Regions from separate parts of the Amycolatopsis sp. NPDC089917 genome, predicted to be linked through region 1. Evidence: riboswitches for the same ligand, from Rfam matches in the RefSeq annotation. Region 1 holds a riboswitch; each other region holds the start of a gene.
The links. A riboswitch is a leader RNA that binds a small molecule or an ion and turns the genes downstream of it on or off. The one in region 1 is predicted to bind cobalamin.

Region 1 (6,750 bases):
CGACACGGGCGTCGGCGAGCTGCCCGACGAACGACCGCAGCTCCCGGACGGAATGGTCGACGGCGGTGAGGTGCACCACCGGCAGCATGGTGGTCTCCCTGGCGATCCGGGCGGCCACGGCGATCGTGTTGTCCCGGGTGGATCCGCCTGCCCCATAGGTGACGGAGACGAATCCCGGTCGCAGCGACTCCAGCTTGCGGACGTTCTGCCAGATCCGGTCCGCGTCGTCGGTCGGGCGTGGTGGCATGAACTCCAGCGAGATCATCGGTGTGCCGGAGGCGAGACGGTCACGGACCGTACGCGGGCGAGCGGTCCGCTGCGCGGGTACCGCGGCGGGTGGGAGGGCCACCCGCCGCGGGACGATAGAGCCAGCCGTCACGAACGGGCCCGCACTTGGCCGGTGGCCTCGACCAGGTTGGCCAAGGTCGCCCGCACCTCGGGGTAGCCACGGGTCTTGAGCCCGCAGTCGGGGTTGACCCACAGCCGGTCCGCGGGGAACGCCGAAGCGGCGGTCCGCAGATGGCCGGCGATCTCCTCCACCGACGGGACCCGCGGCGAGTGGATGTCCCACACCCCGGGACCCGCCTCGTTGGGATATCCGGCACGCGCGAGGTCGGCGACGATGGCCATGTTCGACCGGGCCGCTTCCAGGCTGATGACGTCGGCGTCCATGTCGATGATCGCCTGCAGCACGTCGCCGAACTCGGCGTAGCACATGTGCGTGTGGATCTGCGTCTCGTCCCGCACGCCCGAGGTCGCCAGGCGGAAGGACGCCACGGCCCACTCCAGGTACGCGGCACGGTCGGCCGTGCGCAGCGGCAGGGTTTCGCGCAGCGCGGGCTCGTCGACCTGGATGACCTTGATCCCGGCGTTCTCCAGGTCGACGACTTCGTCCCGCAGGGCGAGCGCGACCTGGCGGGCGGTGTCGCCTTCGGGCTGGTCGTCCCGCACGAACGACCACGCGAGCATGGTCACCGGGCCGGTCAGCATGCCCTTGACGGGCCGCTCGGTCAGGCTCTGGGCGTAGGTGGCCCAGGCGACGGTCATCGGCTCGGGGCGCGCGACGTCGCCGACGATCAGCGGCGGCCGGACGTAGCGGGTGCCGTAGGACTGCACCCACCCGTGCTGGGTGGCCAGGAATCCGGTGAGCTGCTCGCCGAAGTACTGGACCATGTCGTTGCGTTCCGGCTCGCCGTGCACCAGCACGTCCAGGCCGATCTGTTCCTGTTCGGCGATGACCGCGCGGATCTCGGCCTTCATCGCCTCCTGGTAGGCGTCACGGTCGAGCTTGCCCGCCCGCAGCGCCGCGCGCGCCTTGCGCAGTTCACCCGTCTGCGGGAACGAACCGATCGTGGTCGTCGGCAGCTCCGGCAGCCGCAGCCGATCCTGCTGTGCCTGGCGGCGCTTGCCGTACGGGGCCGCGCGGTGCAGGTCCGCGTCGGTGATCGCGGCGACCCGGTCGCGGACGGCGGGCACCCGCACGATCGGTGACGCCGCGCGCGAGGCCAGTCGGCTGGCGTTGACGTGCAGGAGGTTGTTGATCGCGCCGCGGTCCTCGGTCAGGCCCCGGCGCAGGGTGACGATCTCCTCGAGCTTCTGCCGCGCGAACGCGAGCCAGCCGGCGATCTCGGGGTCCAGGTCGGTTTCCAGGGTGACGTCCAGCGGGACGTGCAGCAGCGAGCAGGACGCGGCGACGTCAACGGTGCCCGCCAGCCCGAGCAGGGTGCCGAGCGTGGTCAGGGCGGCGGTCAGGTCCGCGGCCCAGATGTTGCGGCCGTTGACGATCCCGGCGACCAAGCGCTTGCGGGGAATACCTCCCGCGGCGGCGAGCCCGTCGACGTTGGCCGCGGCCGCGCCGGTGAAGTCGATCGCGAGGCCCTCGACCGGCGCGGCGGCCAGCACCGGCAGTGCCTCGCCGAGCCGGTCGAAGTAGGAGGCCACGAGGATCTTCGGGCGCGCTTCCTCGCGGGCGAGGGCGGCGTAGGTCTCCTCGACCTTGGCCAGCACGTCGGACGGCTGGTCGGTCACCAGCGCGGGCTCGTCCAGCTGGACCCATTCCGCGCCCGCTTCACGCAGCTGCCGCAGCAGATCGATGTACAGCGGGACGATCCGGTCCAGCAGGTCCAGGGGCCGGAAGCCGTCGGTCCCGGTCGGGTCCTTGGCCAGCAACAGGAAGCTGACCGGGCCGAGGATGACCGGCCGGGTGGTGGCGCCCTGGTCGAGAGCTTCGGCGAACTCGGCGAGCGGCTTGCTCGCGTCGAGGCTGAACCGCGTGTCCGGGCCGAGTTCGGGGACGAGGTAGTGGTAGTTCGTGTCGAACCACTTGGTCATCTCCATCGGCGGCGCGTCCGCGGTGCCGCGCGCCATGGCGAAGTAGCGGTCCAGCCGTCCTGCGGGCGTGGTCACGTCCGGGACCGCGGTGAGGTGCCGCTGCGGGATCGCGCCGAGCATCCAGGAGGTGTCCAGGACGTGGTCGTAGAACGAGAAGTAGTTGCTGGGGATCTCGTCGATGCCCGCGTCGCGCAGTTCCGTCAGGTTCCCCTGGCGCAGCTCGCGGGCGGTCGCGAGCAGGGCGTCGGCGTCGACGCGGCCCGCCCAGTAGGACTCGATCGCCTTCTTCAACTGCCGGTCGGCACCCTGGCGGGGGTAGCCGTACACGGTGGCGCGGCTGGTTGTGGTTGTCGAGGTCACGGGGCTCTCCTTCGCGAGTCCACGTGGACCCCGCGAGAGCGCGCGACAAATCACGACCGGCACCCGGTCGTGATTCGGCGAGACCCAACCCGCGAGGTCGCAGCCACCACCCCACGGTCGTGGGGTGCACAGCGGGCAGGTCTTCGGACTCGTGGGCGTTCCGACGCACGCCGGGTTCCTACTGTCCGTCGCTTCCCAAGCCATCCCGGCTCAGTGCTGTCTCCGGAGAGACTGACGGAGGTCGTTCCCACTCACCGCTGCGGGGCAGTCCCGGATTCGCACCGGGTTCCCTCTTGCCTCGACCACCACCGTGAAACTCGCGGCGGCCGAACCAGCTGCGTCGCCACTGTAGCGTTTCGCGCTCGGGTTTTCCTCAAGTCTTTTCGGGCCGGCCACGCCATCGAGCGTGGCCGGCCCGGCGATCAAGGACGCTCGATGGCGCGCTGCGCCTTACCGGAGTAGACGCTCGACGGACGGATGAGGCTGTTGGCCGCGAGTTGTTCGGTGATGTGGGCGGTCCAGCCGGTGATCCGCGCGGCGACGAAGATCGGGGTGAACACCGGGGTGTCGAATCCCATCAGGTGATACGCGGGGCCAGCCGGGTAGTCGAGGTTGGGGTGCAGGCCCTTCTCCGCGTACATCGCCCGGGCCAGCGCCTCGTACAGGTCGAGCAGTTCGTGCCCGTCGCGGAGTTCGGCGACCTCCTGCAGCGCCTGGCGCATGGTCGGGACACGGGAGTCGCCGCTCTTGTAGACCCGGTGCCCGAAGCCCATGATCTTCCGCTTCTCGGCCAGTGCGGTCTTCAGCCACGCTTCGGCCTTGTCGGCCGAGCCGATCTCCTCGAACGTGGCCATCACGGCTTCGTTGGCGCCACCGTGCAGCGGGCCCTTCAGCGCGCCGATTCCCGCGGTGACGGCGCTGTAGAGGTCCGACAGCGTGGACGTGACCACGCGCGAGGTGAAGGTGGAGGCGTTGAAGCTGTGCTCGGCGTAGAGCACCAAGGACGTCTCGAACGCGCGGACGATCACCGGTTCCGGCACTTTACCGAGTGTCATGTAGAGAAAGTTCTCGGCGTATCCGAGGTCGTCGCGCGGCGGGAGCGGGCGCAGGCCGTGCCTGCGGCGCTGGGTGATGGCCACGACCGCGGGCAGCACCGCGAAAAGCCGCAACGCCTTGGCGTGGTTGGCTTCGGGCGAGTTGTCGTCCTCGCTCGGGTCGTTCGCGCCGAGGATGCTCACCGCGGTGCGGAGCGTGTCCATCGGGTGCGCGGTGTCGGGCAGCGCGAGCAACGTCGTCACCAGGTCGGCCGGGAGATCACGCTGCGCCCGCTCGGTCTCGTTCTGCGCGGCCAGCTGGGCGGCGTCGGGTAGTTCGCCGTGCCAGAGCAGGTACGCGACCTCTTCGAACGAGCAGCGCGCGGCGAGGTCCTGGACCGGGTATCCCCGGTAGGTCAGGGAGTTGGTGTCGGGGTTGACCATCGACACCTCGGTGGTGTCGACGACGACCCCGGCAAGTCCTTTGTAGACAGTGGGTGCGGACATGGTTGTCCCCTTGAAGGAATTCGGGCGTCCCAGGAAATCTAGACGCGGAAATTGAAGATGTTCTCGTCGAAAGCGTTGTAGGAGTTGTAGTCGAGCAGGTCGTACAGGTCGCGCCGGTGCTGCATCCGCGGAAGCAGGCTCTCCTGACTTCCCTGTTCTTCGATGGTGCGCAGGCCGTTCTCGGCGGCTTCCATCGCGAGCCGGAGCAGGGTGACGGGGTAGATGACGATGTTCACCCCTAGCGAGTCCAAGGTCTTCACATCCAGCAATTCGCTTTTGCCGAATTCGGTCATGTTCGCCAGGATCGGAACGTCGACCGAAGCCCGCATACGTTCGAAATCGGCCGGTCCGCGCATCGCTTCGGGGAAGATGAGATCGGCCCCGGCGTCGGCGTAAGCCTTCGCCCGGTCGATCGCGTCGTCGAGACCGTTCACCCCGGCGGCGTCGGTACGGGCGGCGATGACGAAGTCCGGATCACGCCGGGCCGCGACCGCGGCGGTGATCCGCCGGACGGCGACGTCGCGCTCCACGACGTCCTTGCCGTCGAGGTGGCCGCAGCGTTTGGGGTTGACCTGGTCTTCCAGGTGCATTCCCGCGACACCGGCGTCTTCCAGCAACTGGGTGGTGCGGGCGGCGTTCATCGGCTCGCCGAATCCGGTGTCGGCGTCGACCAGCGCGGGCAGCGCGGTGACACGGGCGATCTGCTGGGAGCGGCCCGCGACCTCGGTGATCGTGGTCAGCCCGATGTCGGGCAGGGCGAGTTCGGCCGACAGGACCGCGCCGGAGATGTAGACACCCTCGAAGCCACGCCGCTCGATGAGTTTGGCGCTCAGAGGGTTGAAGGCACCCGGAAAGCGTTGCAAGGCGCCGGAGTTCAGTCCGGCTCGGAACGCGGCGCGTTTCTCGGCGGGACTGGTGGTGGCGTGCAGCATCAGAAGATCCCCTTGCTCGCCGGCGTGCTGTCGAGTCCGGCGGGAAGCGCGATTCCGGCGACCTCGGCCGCGTCAAGCTCCCCGAGCCGGGTGACGGTGTCGAGGAACCAGTCCTGATCCTCGGGAGTGATCACGCCGTCGGCGAGCGTGCGGAACTTCGCGATGTACTGCTCGCGGGCGAACGGCCGTGCCCCGGCCGGGTGGGCGTCGGCGACGGCGATCTCGTCCGACAGCACCGTCCCGTCGGCGAGGGTGATCTCGACACGGCCGCCGAACGCCGGTTCGGGCGCGTGATAGCGCTCGGTCCAGTGGGGATCCTCGACGGTGCTGATCTTCTGCCAGAGTTCGACGGTGTCCGGGCGCGCGGCCCGGTCCGGCGCGTAGGACTTCTCGTGGTGCCATTCCCCGTCCTGCAACGCGACCGCGAAGATGTACGGGATCGAATGGTCCAGCGTCTCCCTGCTGGCCTTCGGGTCGTACTTCTGCGGGTCACCGGCGCCGGAGCCGATCACGTAGTGCGTGTGGTGGCTGGTGTGGATGACGATCTTCTCCACCTTGCCGAACTCGCCGACCTTCGGGCCGAGCCGCCGCGCGAGATCGATCAGCGCCTGGCTCTGGTACTCGGCCGAGTGCTCCTTGGTGTAAGTGTCCAAAATGGCCAGTTTGGCTTCACCCTTGCCGGGCAGCGGCACGGTGTACTCGGCCTTCGGCCCGCTGAGCAGCCAGGCGATGAAACCGTCCTCACCCTCGTAGATCGGGCTCGGCGCGCCCTCGCCGCGCATCACGCGATCGACGGCCTCGATCGCGGCCTTGCCGGCGAACGCCGGGGCGTACGCCTTCCACGAGGAGATCTCGCCCTTGCGGGACTGCCGGGTCGTCGTCGTGGTGTGCAGCGCCTGCCCGATGGCCTGGTACACCGTCTCCGTGTCCAAGCCCAGCAGTGCCCCGATGCCACCGGCGACCGACGGGCCGAGGTGGGCGATGTGGTCGATCTTGTGTTCGTGCAGGCAGATCCCGCGGACCAGGTTCACCTGGAGTTCGTACCCGGCGGCGATCCCGCGCAGCAGGTCCGCGCCGGTGCGCCCGGTGTGCTGGGCGACGGCGAGGATCGGCGGGATGTTGTCCCCGGGGTGCGAGTAGTCCGCGGCGAGGAAGGTGTCGTGATAGTCCAGTTCCCGCACGGCGACGCCGTTGGCCCACGCGGCCCATTCCGGCGAGTACCGGCCTTCGACACCGAACACGGTCGCGCCCGGCTTGCCGAGGTGCGAGAGCGCCTGGTCCCGGGCGGAGCGGACCGGACGGCGGGTCAGCGACGCGGCGGCCACGGCGGCGTTGTCGATCACCCGGTTGATCACCATGTCGGCGACCTCGGGCGTGACCTCGACGTCGTCGGTGGCGACAGCGGCGAGCTTCCACGCCAGCTGCTCCTCGCGCGGCAGGGCTTCGGCGGAGGGATACGTGCGGACGGTGTGGTCGATCATCACTTTCCTTCGTAGACGTAGAAACCGCGGCCGGCCTTCTTGCCGAGCAACCCGGCGTCGACCATGCGCAACAACAAGGGAGGAGGCGCGTAGAGCGCTTCCTTG
Region 2 (6,750 bases), on a different contig from region 1:
GGCGAACCGGCGAGCACGCTCATCGAAGAACTTAAGGAGCGGCTCGCCGACGAAATGGAGAGGTTCGGCCCCGACCACGCCGTCACGCAGGCCACTCGCGCGAGCCTCGCGGCTCGGCACGCTGACAACGGCGACCTCGACGGCGCCGTGGAAATCCTCCTGGGGGATCTCGGACAGCCCTGAGCGAGCTTCTGTCTCCGGATTTCCGGCACCGGAACCCGGAAACCGGCGCAGAGCAGGGCTTTCGCGACCGGGATTCCGGACTTTTCCGGGTTTCGCCCGCACGGCGGCCCGGGGCCACACAGTGGTGGTCACGAAACCGGCCGAGGTCACCAGACCAGGAACGACGGAGGAATCCCATGCCCCGCATCCGGCGCCGCGCGCCCCGCCCCTTGCTCCGCACCCTTCTGGAGGGATTCACCTCCGGTGCCGTCCGTGGCCTGATCGGCTGGCTCCTGGACCACCTCACCCTCTGAGGACCTCCGGTCCTTGAATCGACCGGCTTCAGGTCGCCGTGGAGGAGCGGCGGCTCCGCAGCATCTCTTCCCCGGCGTCCACATAGGACTCGAAGAACCCGGCGACCTCGGAAAGCCGGGCGGCGGCCTTCTCGTCTTCGGCGCTTCGCGTCCCGCCTCGCAGCACCCGGATGAAGGCGCGGGTCCGTTCGTGGCTGGCGGCGAGAAGCTGCTCGAACCCGCCCACCGCCTCGACGAGCAGGCGGCGGCTGCCCGGTTGCGGGATGGTCCGGGCGAGGCCCCACGAGACCAGTTCGCGGACCGCGACGCTCACCGCCCCTTTGCTGAGGCCGAGGGCCTCGCCGAGCGCGTCGAGGGACACGGGGTCGGCCTTGAGCAGGAGTTGCCCGTAGACACGGCCGGTCGCGCGCGGAAGGTTCCACGACGCGAGGAAGTCGCCCATGGTGGTCACGAACACTTCGCGATCGTCGGCGACGGTCATGCCGCGGGCTCCCAGCCGTCGATGACGTCCACGATGGCCTTCGTGGACCTGTCCGCCGCGTCCAAGGTGACGACGTGCCCCGCGGCGGGAACGACCTGTTCGGTCACACCCTCGGCTCGCGCCCAGCGAGGCATCGCGGACGCGATGTTGCCGGTCCGGTCGTCCTCGCCCCGGATCAGGCCGAGCGGAACGGGCGTGCGGTACCCCGGCTCCGGGTCGACGAGCGACACGGTTGCTCGCCAGACGTCGAGGAAGACGTGTTTGGGCATGCGCGCGAAGGTCGCCTCACACTCGGCGATCCCTTCCGGCGTCACGGCCGAGGCGCGGGCCATGAGACCGGGAAGCCGCGAGGCGGGGACGAGCGCCAGCGACGGCGCGGCGAATCTCAGCAGGAGCCGCTCCACGGCGCTGAGCGGACCGGCGTTCCAGGTCGAGTCCACGACGACGAGACCGCCCGCGCGCTCGGGAAGGCGGCGGACCAGCGCCTGCGCGAGATTGCCGCCGAGGGAGTGCCCGATCAGGATCGGACGATCGAGACGGAGATGGTCGAGCAGGGCGGTCAGGTCGTCGAGCGCGATCGCCGCGGTGAAGCGGGAACCCGGCGCGAGAACCGACTCGCCGTGCCCGCGCTGATCCCAGATGACCACCCGATGGCCGCGTTCGTGCAGCGCCCGCGCCTGGGCGTCGAACATCCGGTGGTCCATGCCCGCGCCGTGGGTGAAGACGACAGGACGCAGTTCGCCCGCGAGGTCTCCGTACCGCAGTTCTTGGGCGCCCCGGCGGAGCACGCCCGTCATATTCACCATTTTCTAAATCTAGCGCACACTTCCGGCGAGGATCCGCCGGAGTCGTCGTTCAGCGCCCGGCCCAGCCGCCTTGCTCTTCGGCGGCCTCGACGTCGGAGTCGGCGACGGCGGTGTGCGCCAGCGCGGCGACGGTCTCCTCGAGTCCGCGCTGGACTTCCTCCTCCCCTGCCTCGCGGACGCTGCTCAAGGTCACGGTCAACCGCGCCGCGTTCGCACCGGCGTCTTCGACCGACAGCCGGCCGTGGTAGTCGTTCGGGCCTTCGGATCCCCAGCTCAAGGAACGGCTTTCCTCGTCGACCTTCAGCCACGCTTCCGCTTCGACGTGCTCACCGTGCACTTCGGCCTCGACATGGACGGCGTCGCCGCCCTCGGGCTCGGCTTGGCTCAGCTGCGGGAAGAAGTGCGGCAGGTTCCGTGGTTCACGCAGGTAGTCGAACAGTTCGGAGGCGGGCAGATCGATCGTGGCGGTGTGGCGAAACTCGGTCATGATCACGCATACCCGGCCTTCCCGCCGGGGAAACCACCAGGTCAGCGCAGCGCGGTCAGGACGTAGTCGTCGCCGAACTGCCACACCGGGGCCACCTCCGCGAAGCCCGCCTCCCGGAGCAGCCTGGTGTGTTCCTGCGGGCTGAGCCTGTTGCCGTAGCCGGTCGAGATGCCGCCCAGTTCCTCCGCCGTGAACTCCGCTCGCAGGGCGGGATCGGCCGCGATCGCGGCCCACCAGCTCTTCCAGTCTTCGTTGGCCTCGACCCCGGCCCGGGTGGCACGGCGGTTCTTGACGGCCTCGGCGAACTCGCGGATGCCCGGCTGCTCGTCGTAGAAGTGGTCGCCGTTGACGAGCACCCCGCCCGCTCGCAGCGCGCCCGCGAGGTCGCGGTAGACGTCGGCGAGGCGATCCGGCTTGAGCCAATGCAGGGCGGTCGTCGAGACGGCGGCGTCGATCGTCCGCCACGTCAGCCAGCCGTCCTCGGCGAGATCCGCCCGGACGTACTCGATGTTCGCGGTCTCCGGACGGCCGGCCCTGGCGAGTGCGAGCAGGAACGGGTCGTTGTCGACGCCGACGACCCGGGCGTGCGGCAGGCGCCGGGCGAGCCTGGTGGCCAGTGAGCCGGGCCCGCAGCCGAGGTCCAGCACCAGCGGTTCGGCGACGTCGCGGCAGCCGTGTTCGACGACGTCGATCAGCACGTCGAACCGCTCTTCACGGTCCGCGATATAGCGTTCCTGCTGAAGGTCCCACCGTCGCACCCAGCCTGCCGCGAGCTTTTCGTCCACCGCGCTCCCCTTCGTGATCTTGATCCTGTGTAGCACAGGATCTCCATGGGTTACCGTGTGCGCCACAACGTAAGAAAGTGCCCGTCGGGGGAAGCCGGTGCGAATCCGGCGCTGACCCGCAACCGTGAACGGCAGTACGCCGTGAGCCGGACTGCCCGCCGGGTACTGCCAGCCCCAACTGTCGTGGAGTGCGGAGCGGGGTCCCGTTCGACGTGCTCGCGCGCCCGGGACAGTGCTCGATGTCCCGGAGGTTACTGTGACGCGTCATCCGTTCGGCCGCCGGCGTTTGCTCGCCCTGGCCGCCCTCGCGCCGTTGGCCGCCTGCGGGGCTGCGCCCGCGGACAAGGGCCGGTTGCGGGTCGCGTTCGCCGCGGGTGGTTCGAAGGAGACGCTGGACCCCACCCAGGTTTCGCTGTTCGTCGACCAGGCGCGGGCCAAAGCGCTCTTCGACACGCTGGTCGCCTACAACGCCGACACCTCGTTGCGGCCGCGGCTGGCCGAATCCTGGGAAAGCGACGGCTCCGGGACGCGCTGGCGGATCCGGCTGCGACAGGCGGCTTTCCACGACGGACGTCCGGTCACCGCGGACGACGTCCTGTACAGCTTCCGGCGGATCGCCGACCCCGCGCTGGCCTCCTCGTCCCGGCAGTACTTCGCGAAGGTGGACTTCGGCCGCAGCAAGGCCGTGTCAGCCACCGAACTGGAGCTGGTGCTGAGCGCGCCCGACTTCGAATTCCCGTCGGGGTGGGGCGCGCCGGGCGCGGAGATCGTGCCCGCCGGGACGACGGCGTTCGGCGCGCCGGTCGGCTCCGGGCCGTTCCGCTTCGTCTCGTTCACCCCCGGCGGCGCGGCGGTGTTCCGCAAGAACGAGTCCTATTGGGACGGTGCGCCGAGCCTCGACGAGCTCGAATTCGTCCCGGTCAACGACGAAACGGCGCGGGTCAACGCGCTGCTGTCCGGGCAGGTCGACTACGCCCACGACCTGGCCGCCGGCACCGCGGCTCGGCTGACGGGCGACGGGCGTGTGTCGCTGCTCGAAGCCAAGGGCACGACCATGCAGGGCCTGATCCTTCGCTTGACCCAGCCGCCGTTCGCCGACCCGCGGCTGGTGCGCGCCGTACTGTCCGGAGTGGACCGGGAAGCCCTGAACCGCGTCGCGCTGGCCGGGCGCGGCGAGATCGGCAACGACCTGTTCGGCAAGGGACTCCGCGGTTACGCCACCGGCATTCCCCAGCGGCCGCGCGATGTGGGCCTGGCCCGTTCGCTCGTCCGGGAAGCGGGCGCCGAGGGACTGGCCTTCGCCGTCGAAACCAGCGACGTCGATCCCGGCTTCCCCACGGCGGCGACACTGATTTCCCAGCAGCTGAACGAATTCGGCCTGAAGGTCACGCCGAACACGCGCGCGTCGAGCACGTACTTCGGCGAGACGAAGACCAAGGGCGTCGCCGCGCTCACCCGCACGGCCACCTTGCCGGTGCCGACATTCCTCAACCAGCGCTTCCGCACCGGAGGGTCGAACAACGTCAACGGCTTCACCTCGCCGGAGTTCGACGCCCTCATGGATCGTGCGGCGGCCACCGCGGACGAGGGTGCCCGGCTGGCGCTGTTCGGGGACGCCCAGCGGATCACGCACGAGTCCGGCGGCCTGCTCGCCTGGGGCTTCAGCACCTGGACGATCGCGGCGTCGAAGCGGGTGTCCGGGCTGGTCACCGCACCGCCGAACACCTTCGACTGGGCGAGGTTCGACCGCGCCCGCCTGTCCTGACGTGCCCGGATACGCCTTGCAGCGGCTGGGGTTCGCCGTGGTGCAGGCGCTGTTCGTCCTGGTCGCCACGTTCGCCGTGACCTCGCTGCTCCCCGGCGACGCGGCCTCGGTCGTGCTCGGAGAGCAGGCCACCGAGGAGCAGATGGCGACGGTGCGCCATCAACTCGGCCTCGATCAGCCACTTCTGGACCGGTTCGGGCACTGGCTCTCGGGCCTGGTCACCGGCGACCTCGGCCGCTCACTCGTCACGGGCGCCCCGGTGACGGACGAGATCGGCCGCCGGTTCGCCGCCACGGCGGTGCTCGCCGGGGTGACCTTGCTCGTGCTCGTCCCGCTCGCGCTGGGCGTCGGGGTGGCGTGCGGTGTCCGCGAAGGCTCCCGGACCGACCGGGTGCTCACGGCCGTCACCTTGTTCCTGCATTCGATCCCCGAGTTCGTTCTCGGACTGCTGCTGGTCGCGGGATTCGCCGTCTACACCGGGCTGCTGCCCGCCACCGCCGCCGGAACGGAGCTGACCGCGCGGCCCGCGGTGCTCGTGCTGCCGGTGATCGTGCTCGTCGGCCGTCAGCTGTGCGACGTGGCCCGGCAGATCCGGGTCGGCGTCGCGGAGCAGACGCGGGGGCAGGTGGCGGAGCATCTGCGCCTGCTCGGCCTGCCCGAACGCACCCTCGTGCTGCGGCATCTCCTGCCCGCCGCCGCGGCCCCCGCCGTGCAGCAACTCGCCCGCGCCGTCGAAGGGCTGCTGACCGGCACGGTGATCGTCGAATCCCTGTTCGCGATCACCGGTATGGGCACCGGCTTCGTCGAAGCCGTGCAGAACCGGGACATCCCGCAGGTGCAGGGATACGTGCTCGTGTTCGCCGGCGTCGTCGTGGTCGGGAACCTGGTCGCGGATCTGGTCGCGCACCGGCTGACCCCGCGCCGGGAGCTGGTCACGTGGTGAGCCGGACGCTCGGCTGGATACTGCTCGCCGTCCCGGTGCTGCTCGCGGTGGCCGGACCGATGGTCGCGGGCCCGGCGGTGTCCGTCGGGGCGCCCTGGCAGCCACCGGATTCCGCCCATCCGCTCGGCACCGACGTCCTCGGCCGTGACGCGCTCGCGGTGATCCTCACCGGCGGCCTTCCCGTGATCGGCATGACCGTCGCCGCGCTCGGGCTCGCGTACCTGGTCGGCCTACCGCTCGGCCTCTTCGCGGCCGGGCGCGGACGGTGGGCCGACGAGGCGGTGATGCGCTCGCTCGACCTCGTGCTGGCGTTCCCTTCGCTGCTGGTGCTCATGGTGCTCGCCGCGACCGGGCATCGCGGGCCCGGCGTGCTCGTCCCCGCCGTCGCCGCGCTCCAGCTGTCGGCGATCACCCGCGTCGTGCGGGCTTCGGCGCTGGCGCCCGGCTGCCGTACCGCCGTGGAAGCCCTTACGCTGCAGGGACGACCGTGGTGGCGCATCCAGCTCGGCTATGTCGCCCGGTACGTCGTCGGCCCGGTCTCCACCGACGCGGGGTCCCGGCTCGGCGTGGTGCTCTACCTGCTGGCGTCGGCGAACTTCCTCGGTCTCGGGCTGCCCGCGGACTCCCCGGATTGGGCCGTGGTCATCGAACGCAACAGCGAGGCCCTTTACACCGCTCCCGCGGTGGTGCTGGTGCCCGCCGCGCTGCTGATGGCGCTGTGCGTCGGGACCAACCTCGTCACCGACCGGCTGCTCGCCGCCCGGCGGGTGAGCCTGTGACGGTCTTGGAGATCAGCGGCCTTTCCGCCCGCGCCGGGGACACCGCTCTGCTCGGCGACGTCTCGCTGTCCCTCGAACCAGGCCGGGTGCTCGTCGTGCTCGGCGCGTCCGGCACGGGGAAGACCACCCTGGGCCTGGCCGCGACCGGGCGCGCCCGGCCCGGCATCGCCCTGTCCGGCTCGGTCCGGCTGGCGGGAGCCGAACTGCTCGGCCGCACCGGGGCCGAGC
Region 3 (6,750 bases), on a different contig from region 1:
CGCGCTGACCCCGATGCCGTGCCCGCCGAGGTAGATCGGCTCGACCAGTTCTTCCAGGGCCTGCTCGACCAGGGCGATCACCTGGAGCGAGGTGAACCCGCCGCGCAGCAGGACGGCGAACCCGTCGCCGGACAGCCGGGCGACGGAACCGTGGTGATCGCCGGTGAACACGGCCTTGAGCTTGTTCGCGACCCCGCGCAGCACCTGGTCGCCGACGCCGGCCCCGAGACCGTCGTTGATCACCTTGAAGCCGTCGACGTCGAGGTAGACGAGCGCGACCTGTTCGCCGCCGGGTCCCGCCAGGGCGGTTTCGAGGGCGTTGCCGAACGCGGTGGCGTTCGGCAGGCCGGTCAGCGCGTCGTGCACGTTCTGGTGCAGCAGCTGTTCCTGGAGCAGGTGGATCTCGTTGGCGTCCGAGACCATCAGGACCGGGTACGTCGAACCGGGCCGGTCGCCGGGAAGGTCGGTGAGGGTCACGTCGACCCAGATGGTGCCTTCTTCACCGTGGTCCAGCAGCAGGCGTTCCTGCTGGGTCGGCTGGCCGAGCGTCATGAGCTGGGAGAGCCCGTTCCGCAGCCGGGAGACGTCGTGGTCGGCGGAGCCGAGGTCGGGGATGTTCCGGCCGCGCAGCGCCGAGGGGCGGCAGCCGAGGAGTTTGCCGAGCGCGGTGTTCGCCTCGACGATCTCGCCGTCGGTGTCGGCGAGCGCGATCCCGATGGGGGACGCGGAATAGAGCTTGGAGAAGCGATCCCTGGCGGACCCGTGATCGGGTTCGGCCCGGACGGCGTCCTGGGCGACGCCGAGCAGGAACTCTTCGAGTTGCTCCTGGGGAAGCGATACTCCTTTGGTGTCAGCGAGCGTCGCGGCCCATCTCCGAGCGACGTCCACCAACCCTGGTACGGAACCAGGCTCGGGCACACTTCACCTCTTCATGCGCGGGTTATGGCCAGCTCAGACCGGGTGTCCGAGCCCACGGACCCACACTAGGTATGAGCCGACCGGGTGTAGTGCCACGGCATCACGCGCGATCCGGGGTGTCTACCGGCTGAAAGGGTGATCGCGCTACACGAGTGGTGACCGGAAGTTACCAAGAGTACTCGTTGGTGGTTGTCCGTCGACCGGCTTCAGCGCGCGGTCAGCCGGATCGGCAGGCCGTCCGCGGGAACGGGCAAAGAAACGTAGTCCCAGCGCGCGGTGTAGCCGTCGGGGACCGACCACCGATACGCCCGCAGCATCTCGTGGAGCAGCGCTTTCACTTCGAACGTCCCGAAATGCAGGCCGATGCACTTGTGCGCGCCACCGCCGAACGGCATCCACGCGTACCGGTGCGACTTGTCCTCGCGGCGTTCCTCGCCGAAGCGGTCCGGGTCGAAACGCATCGGATCGGTCCAGTGCTCCGGCGCGAAATGGTTGACGGTGGGCGAAACCCCGACCAGTGTCCCTTCGGGGACGAAGTGCCCGAGGACTTCCGTGTCCTTCACGGTTTTCCTTGCCAGGGAAGGAACCGGGGCCACCAGGCGCAGGGATTCCTTGATCACCAGGTCCAGCGTCTTCAGGGACTCCAGCGCCTCGATGTCCGGCACGTCGTCGCCGAGCGCGAGGGACTCCCGGCGCGCGCGTTCCTGCCATCCGGGGTTCTTGGCGAGGTGGTAGACGGCGGCGGCGCTGGTGATGGTCGACGTGTCGTGCGCCGCCATCATCAGGAAGATCATGTGGTTCACGACGTCGGAGTCGGTGAAGCGGTCGCCGTCCTCGGTGGTGGCGTGGCACAGGGCGGTGAAGAGGTCGTCGCCGTCGCTCGCCCGTTTCGCGGGCAGATTCGCCGCGAAGTAGCGTTCGAGGACCTTGCGGCCGTGCAAACCCGCCGCCCAACGGCCGCCGGGAACGGGGAACCGCACGATGGCCGTGCCCGCGCGCACGGAGTTCACGAACGCGCGGTTGATCGCGGCCGCGTCGTCACCCGATCGCATGCCCATGAACACGCGCGTCGCGACGTCGAGCGTGAGTTGCTTGAGGGACCAGTAGATCCGCGGGTTCGGCCGGTCCGCCCACGCGGCGATGCCTTCGCGCAGGGCCGGTCCCATCTGGTCGACGTACCCGGTGAGCCGCTGCCGCGTGAACGCCGCCTGCATGATCCGGCGGTGCAGATGGTGCTCGCCGAAATCGAGCAGCATCAGGCCGCGGTCGAAGAACTGCTCGATGAAGAACTTCCAGCCCTCCTGGGAGAAGGCCTTGTCCTTGTTCACCAGCGCGATCTGTGTGGCCTCCGGGCCGGAGAGGGTGACGATGCGGCGGCCGAACGCGCCCATCCACGACACCGGGCCGTAGGTCTCGTGGCGTTTGAGGCCGAACTCGATACCGAAGCGCATGAAGTCCAGCGCGTGCCCGATGACCGGCGGGCCTTCGTCGCCGAGGACGGGCTTGAGGCCCGGCGGGGCGGGCGCGAGTTCGCGGACCGGCCAGGTCGCGCCGAGCCAGCGCTGGTCCACCGAACGCGGCAGGGGGATCGAGGTGAGCGGCGGGACCCGCTCGCGCAGCGCTCCGGTGACCTTTTCGACGGTGTTCGCCATGGTGACCATCTCCCCGTTGAGACCGGCTACCGCTCCACCATCGCACCCTTGTTGACGTCCTGACAATACCTCGGCGGAAGTCCGTGAAGGACTCCTTGAGGGACTCAGAGTCCCTCAAGGAGTCCTTCACGGAACGGTCAGCCCAGCTCGGACCGGACCGCCCGGGCGGCCGCGACCAGGTTCCGCAGGGCCGGTTCGACCTCGGCGTAACCGCGGGTCTTCAGGCCGCAGTCCGGGTTGACCCAGATCCGCTCGGCGGGCACGGCGCCGACAGCGGTCCGCAGCAGCCCGCTGACCTCGTCGACGCCGGGGACGCGCGGCGAGTGGATGTCGTACACGCCGGGCCCGACACCGCGGCCGAAGCCCGCCGCGCCGAGGTCGGTGACGACCTCCATCTTCGACCGCGCGGCCTCGATGCTGGTGACGTCGGCGTCGAGCGCGTCGATCGCCTTGACCACCTCGCCGAACTCCGAGTAGCACATGTGCGTGTGGATCTGCGTCGCGTCGGAGATGCCGGACGTCGCCAGGCGGAACGACGAAACCGCCCACGCGAAGTACGCCTCGTGCGCCGCCGCGCGCAGGGGGAGCAGTTCCCGCAGCGCCGGCTCGTCGACCTGGATGACGCGGATGCCTGCCTCCTGCAGGTCGTGCACCTCGTCGCGGATGGCCAGCGCCACCTGGCGGGCGGTCTCGCCCAGCGGCTGGTCGTCGCGGACGAACGACCACGCCAGGATCGTCACCGGACCGGTCAGCATCCCCTTGACGGGTTTGCCGGTCAGGCTCTGCGCGTAGCGAGCCCATTCGACGGTCATCGGCTCCGGACGCGAGACGTCGCCGTACAGGATCGGCGGCCGGACGCACCGCGAACCGTAGGACTGCACCCAGCCGAAGTCGGTGGCGGCGAACCCGGCCAGCCGTTCGGCGAAGTACTGCACCATGTCGTTGCGCTCGGGTTCGCCGTGCACCAGCACGTCCAGGCCGAGGTCCTCCTGCAACCGGACGACGTGCTCGATCTCCGCCTTCATCGCGGCCTCGTAGCCCGCGTCGTCCAGCGACCCCGCCTTGTGGGCGGCCCGCGCCTTGCGGACCTCGGTGGTCTGCGGGAACGAGCCGATCGTCGTGCTCGGCAAGGGCGGCAGGTCCAGCGCGGCCTGCTGTGCCGCCGCGCGCCGGGCATAGGGGGAGCGGACGGTGTCGTCCGGCCGCAGCGCCTCCAGCCGGGCGCGCACCTCGGCGTCGGCCAGGTCTGCCGCCGTCGCGCGGTCCGCGGCCGCGGCACGTGCGGCGGACAGATCGACGCCGTCCTCCTTCAACGCGCGCCCGAGCAGGACGACCTCGTCGACCTTCTGCTTGGCGAAGGCGAGCCAGCCCTTGAGACGCGGGTGGAGCCCGTCCTCCCGCTCGACGTCGTAGGGCACGTGCAGCAGCGAGCACGACGTCGAGACGCTGACCGACTTCGCGGTGCCGAGCAGCGTCGCCGCCCGGCCGAGCGCGCGGGCCGGGTCGGTGCGCCAGACGTTGCGCCCGTCCACGACCCCGGCCAGGACCTCCTTGTCGCGCAAGGCGGGCTCGGCCACGACGGCGTCCACAAAGGACTCGTCGGTGACGAGGTCGACGGCGATCGCGTCGATCGGGGAGCGGGCGAGCACGCCCAGACCGCGGCCGAGGCCGCCGAAGTACCCGGCGACCAGGATCTTCGGCCGCGCGGTCGCTTTCGCGAGCCGGTGGTAGGCGCGGATGAGCGCGTTGAGCTCTTTCTCGGTGCGGTCCGCCGCGAACGCGGGCTCGTCGAACTGGACCCACTCGACGCCTTCGTCGTGCAGGCGCCGCAACAGTTCGACATAGCCGTCGAGGAGGTTGTCGAGCAGATCCAGCGGTCGGAAGCCCTCAGGGGCGCTTTCGGTCGCCTTCGCGAGCAGCAGGAACGTCACCGGGCCCACGAGCACCGGCCTGGTCTCGACGCCGATCGCGCGGGCCTCGCGGTACTCGTCCAGCGGTTTGGTGCCGGTGAGCGAGAACGTCGTGTCCGGGCCCAGTTCGGGGACGATGTAGTGGTAGTTCGTGTCGAACCACTTCGTCATCTCCATCGCCGGCGCGTCCTGCACCCCGCGCGCGGCGGCGAAGTAGGTGTCCAGCGGCGAAAGACCGAGCGTCGTGAAGCGCTCCGGCAGCGCCCCGAACAGCTCGGCCGTGTCGAGCACCTGGTCGTAGTGGGAGAACGTGTTGGACGGGACGGAATCCAGCCCCGCGTCCTTGAGTTCCCGCCAGGTCCGGGTGCGCAGCGCGCGGCCGGTGTCCAGCAGTCCGGCCTCGTCGATCTTGCCAGCCCAATAGCGTTCTAGCGAACGCTTGAGTTCCCGGTCCGGTCCGATCCGGGGATAGCCCAGCACTGTCGTGCCGATTTCGGTCACAGCTCTCTCCTCGCGAGCTTGTCGTCGGAGCCCGGAGCGCGCGCAGGAGTGACCGCCGTTCGGTCGTGCCCATCCCACGAGGCCCGGACTCACGCACGCCGTCGGCGCGCGTACCACGGGCAGGTCTTCGGACTCGTGGGCGACGTGCTCGCTCCTACCGGCCGTCGCTTCCCGGGTGCCATACCCAGTGCTTTACCGTGTCTCGCACGGTGACGGCTTTCGTTCCCACATACCGCTGCGGGGCAGTCCCGGATTCTCACCGGGTTCCCTGTTACCTCGACCGGCCTGGGAGGCCGGGCGAACCAGTAGCACCCTGGAGCGTACCGAGGCCCGCTACGGGACTGCTCGAATGTGAGCAAAGTCGGTCAGCGTGAGCGGCGCAGCCCGTCCAGCAGAAGGGTGACGACACCGTCGGCCTCGGCCCGCCACCCGGGACGGTCATGGGCCGCGCCGATGCCGTGCAGCGCCATCAGCACGGCTCCGGCGTCGACGTCGTCGCGAATGGCGCCGTCCCGCACGGCGTCGGCCACCAGGGCGGTGACGGCCTCTTCCAGCGCTCGGCTGCCCTCGGCGAGAGCGCCCGAACGATCGGCCATGAGCGTGGCCAGCGTCCTGGCCAGGCCTTCGTGGGCGCCTATGTGGTCGACCATGTCGCGGAGGAAGGTCGCCAGAGCCTCCGCCGCGGGCAGCGAGGCCTGGAGATGCCGGGCGCGGTCGCACAGCGCGGCGACTTCTCCGTGGTAGACCGCCTCGGCCAGCGCTTCCCTGGTGGGGAAGTGGCGGTAAAGCGTGCCGGTGCCCACGCCTGCCAGGCAGGCGAAGTCGTCGAAGCGCAGGTCGAAGAAGCATCCGGCCTGGAAGAGCTCCCGGGCCTTGGCGAGCAGGGCCTCGCGCTTGCGCCGGGCGTCGGCCCGCAGCGGCTTGTCGGCGGTCATGCGCTCCCTCGCGTTGACAACTGGAGATCATCTCCATATTTTCGAAGTGGAGATAATCTCCAGTTCGATCGTACCCCGCGAGGTTCACCTTGAAGATCTTGATGTTCGGAAGAGGCGTGATCGCCACCATCTACGGCTGGGCCCTGCACAAGGCGGGACATGACGTCGAGTTCTACGTCCGGCCGGGTCGCGCGGCGACGTACGGGGACGCGGTGGACCTCGACCTGCTCGATACGCGGCGCCGGATGTGGGGGCGGCGCGTCGTCGAGAAGTGGCCGGTGCGCCTCCGCGAGACACTGGAGCCGGACCACGATTTCGACCTGATCGTGCTCAGCGTTTCGCACCACCGCCTGCCGGAGGCGACGGAATTCCTGGCTCCGCGCGTCGGCCGGGCCACGGTGCTGGTCTTCGGCAACATCTGGACCGAGCCGACGGCCGCGATCGGCCCGCTCCCGCTCGACCGGATCGCCTGGGGCTTTCCCCAGGCCGGTGGCGGTTTCGCCGCGAACGGCGTGCTTCGCGGGATGCTGATGCCGTCGGTCATCTTCGGCACCCTCGGCCGTCCCCCGACCGATCGGGAGAAGGCCGTGCGCCAGGCGTTTCGCGCGGCCGGGCTCCGGATCAAGGAGCGGCCGGACTTCCGCGGCTGGCTGTGGGTCCATTTCGCGTCGGACGCCGGCCTGCTCTCGCAGGGCCTGCGGCGAGGTTCCCTGTCCGAGCTGGCCGGGTCGGCGGGCGACCTGCGGGAGGGGTTGCTGACCGGCCGCGAGCTGCTGCCGCTCCTCGAAGCGCGCGGCCTCGACCTGCGACGGCACCGGGTCGCCGTGCTGCCGT

Region 2: another riboswitch for cobalamin. It lies ahead of AB0N89_RS21685 (ABC transporter substrate-binding protein); the one in region 1 lies ahead of metE (5-methyltetrahydropteroyltriglutamate--homocysteine S-methyltransferase).
Region 3: another riboswitch for cobalamin. It lies ahead of metE (5-methyltetrahydropteroyltriglutamate--homocysteine S-methyltransferase); the one in region 1 lies ahead of metE (5-methyltetrahydropteroyltriglutamate--homocysteine S-methyltransferase).

The regions. Positions count from the first base shown of each region.
Region 1 is NZ_JBFBGL010000022.1:103,846-110,595, reverse strand. It holds gene AB0N89_RS18325 (methylenetetrahydrofolate reductase) at 1-349, opposite strand, end outside; gene metE (5-methyltetrahydropteroyltriglutamate--homocysteine S-methyltransferase) at 376-2,691, opposite strand; cobalamin riboswitch at 2,808-3,027, opposite strand; gene AB0N89_RS18315 (bifunctional 2-methylcitrate synthase/citrate synthase) at 3,114-4,232, opposite strand; gene prpB (methylisocitrate lyase) at 4,271-5,164, opposite strand; gene AB0N89_RS18305 (MmgE/PrpD family protein) at 5,164-6,645, opposite strand; gene AB0N89_RS18300 (3-hydroxybutyryl-CoA dehydrogenase) at 6,645-6,750, opposite strand, start outside.
Region 2 is NZ_JBFBGL010000029.1:30,806-37,555, forward strand. It holds gene AB0N89_RS21660 (tetratricopeptide repeat protein) at 1-183, shown strand, start outside; gene AB0N89_RS21665 (MarR family transcriptional regulator) at 505-957, opposite strand; gene AB0N89_RS21670 (alpha/beta hydrolase) at 954-1,763, opposite strand; gene AB0N89_RS21675 (SRPBCC family protein) at 1,813-2,250, opposite strand; gene AB0N89_RS21680 (class I SAM-dependent methyltransferase) at 2,292-3,035, opposite strand; cobalamin riboswitch at 3,074-3,213, shown strand; gene AB0N89_RS21685 (ABC transporter substrate-binding protein) at 3,292-4,800, shown strand; gene AB0N89_RS21690 (ABC transporter permease) at 4,802-5,743, shown strand; gene AB0N89_RS21695 (ABC transporter permease subunit) at 5,737-6,522, shown strand; gene AB0N89_RS21700 (ATP-binding cassette domain-containing protein) at 6,519-6,750, shown strand, end outside.
Region 3 is NZ_JBFBGL010000100.1:12,563-19,312, forward strand. It holds gene AB0N89_RS38765 (diguanylate cyclase) at 1-891, opposite strand, end outside; gene AB0N89_RS38770 (cytochrome P450) at 1,125-2,570, opposite strand; gene metE (5-methyltetrahydropteroyltriglutamate--homocysteine S-methyltransferase) at 2,708-4,981, opposite strand; cobalamin riboswitch at 5,082-5,303, opposite strand; gene AB0N89_RS38780 (TetR/AcrR family transcriptional regulator) at 5,347-5,916, opposite strand; gene AB0N89_RS38785 (2-dehydropantoate 2-reductase N-terminal domain-containing protein) at 6,006-6,750, shown strand, end outside.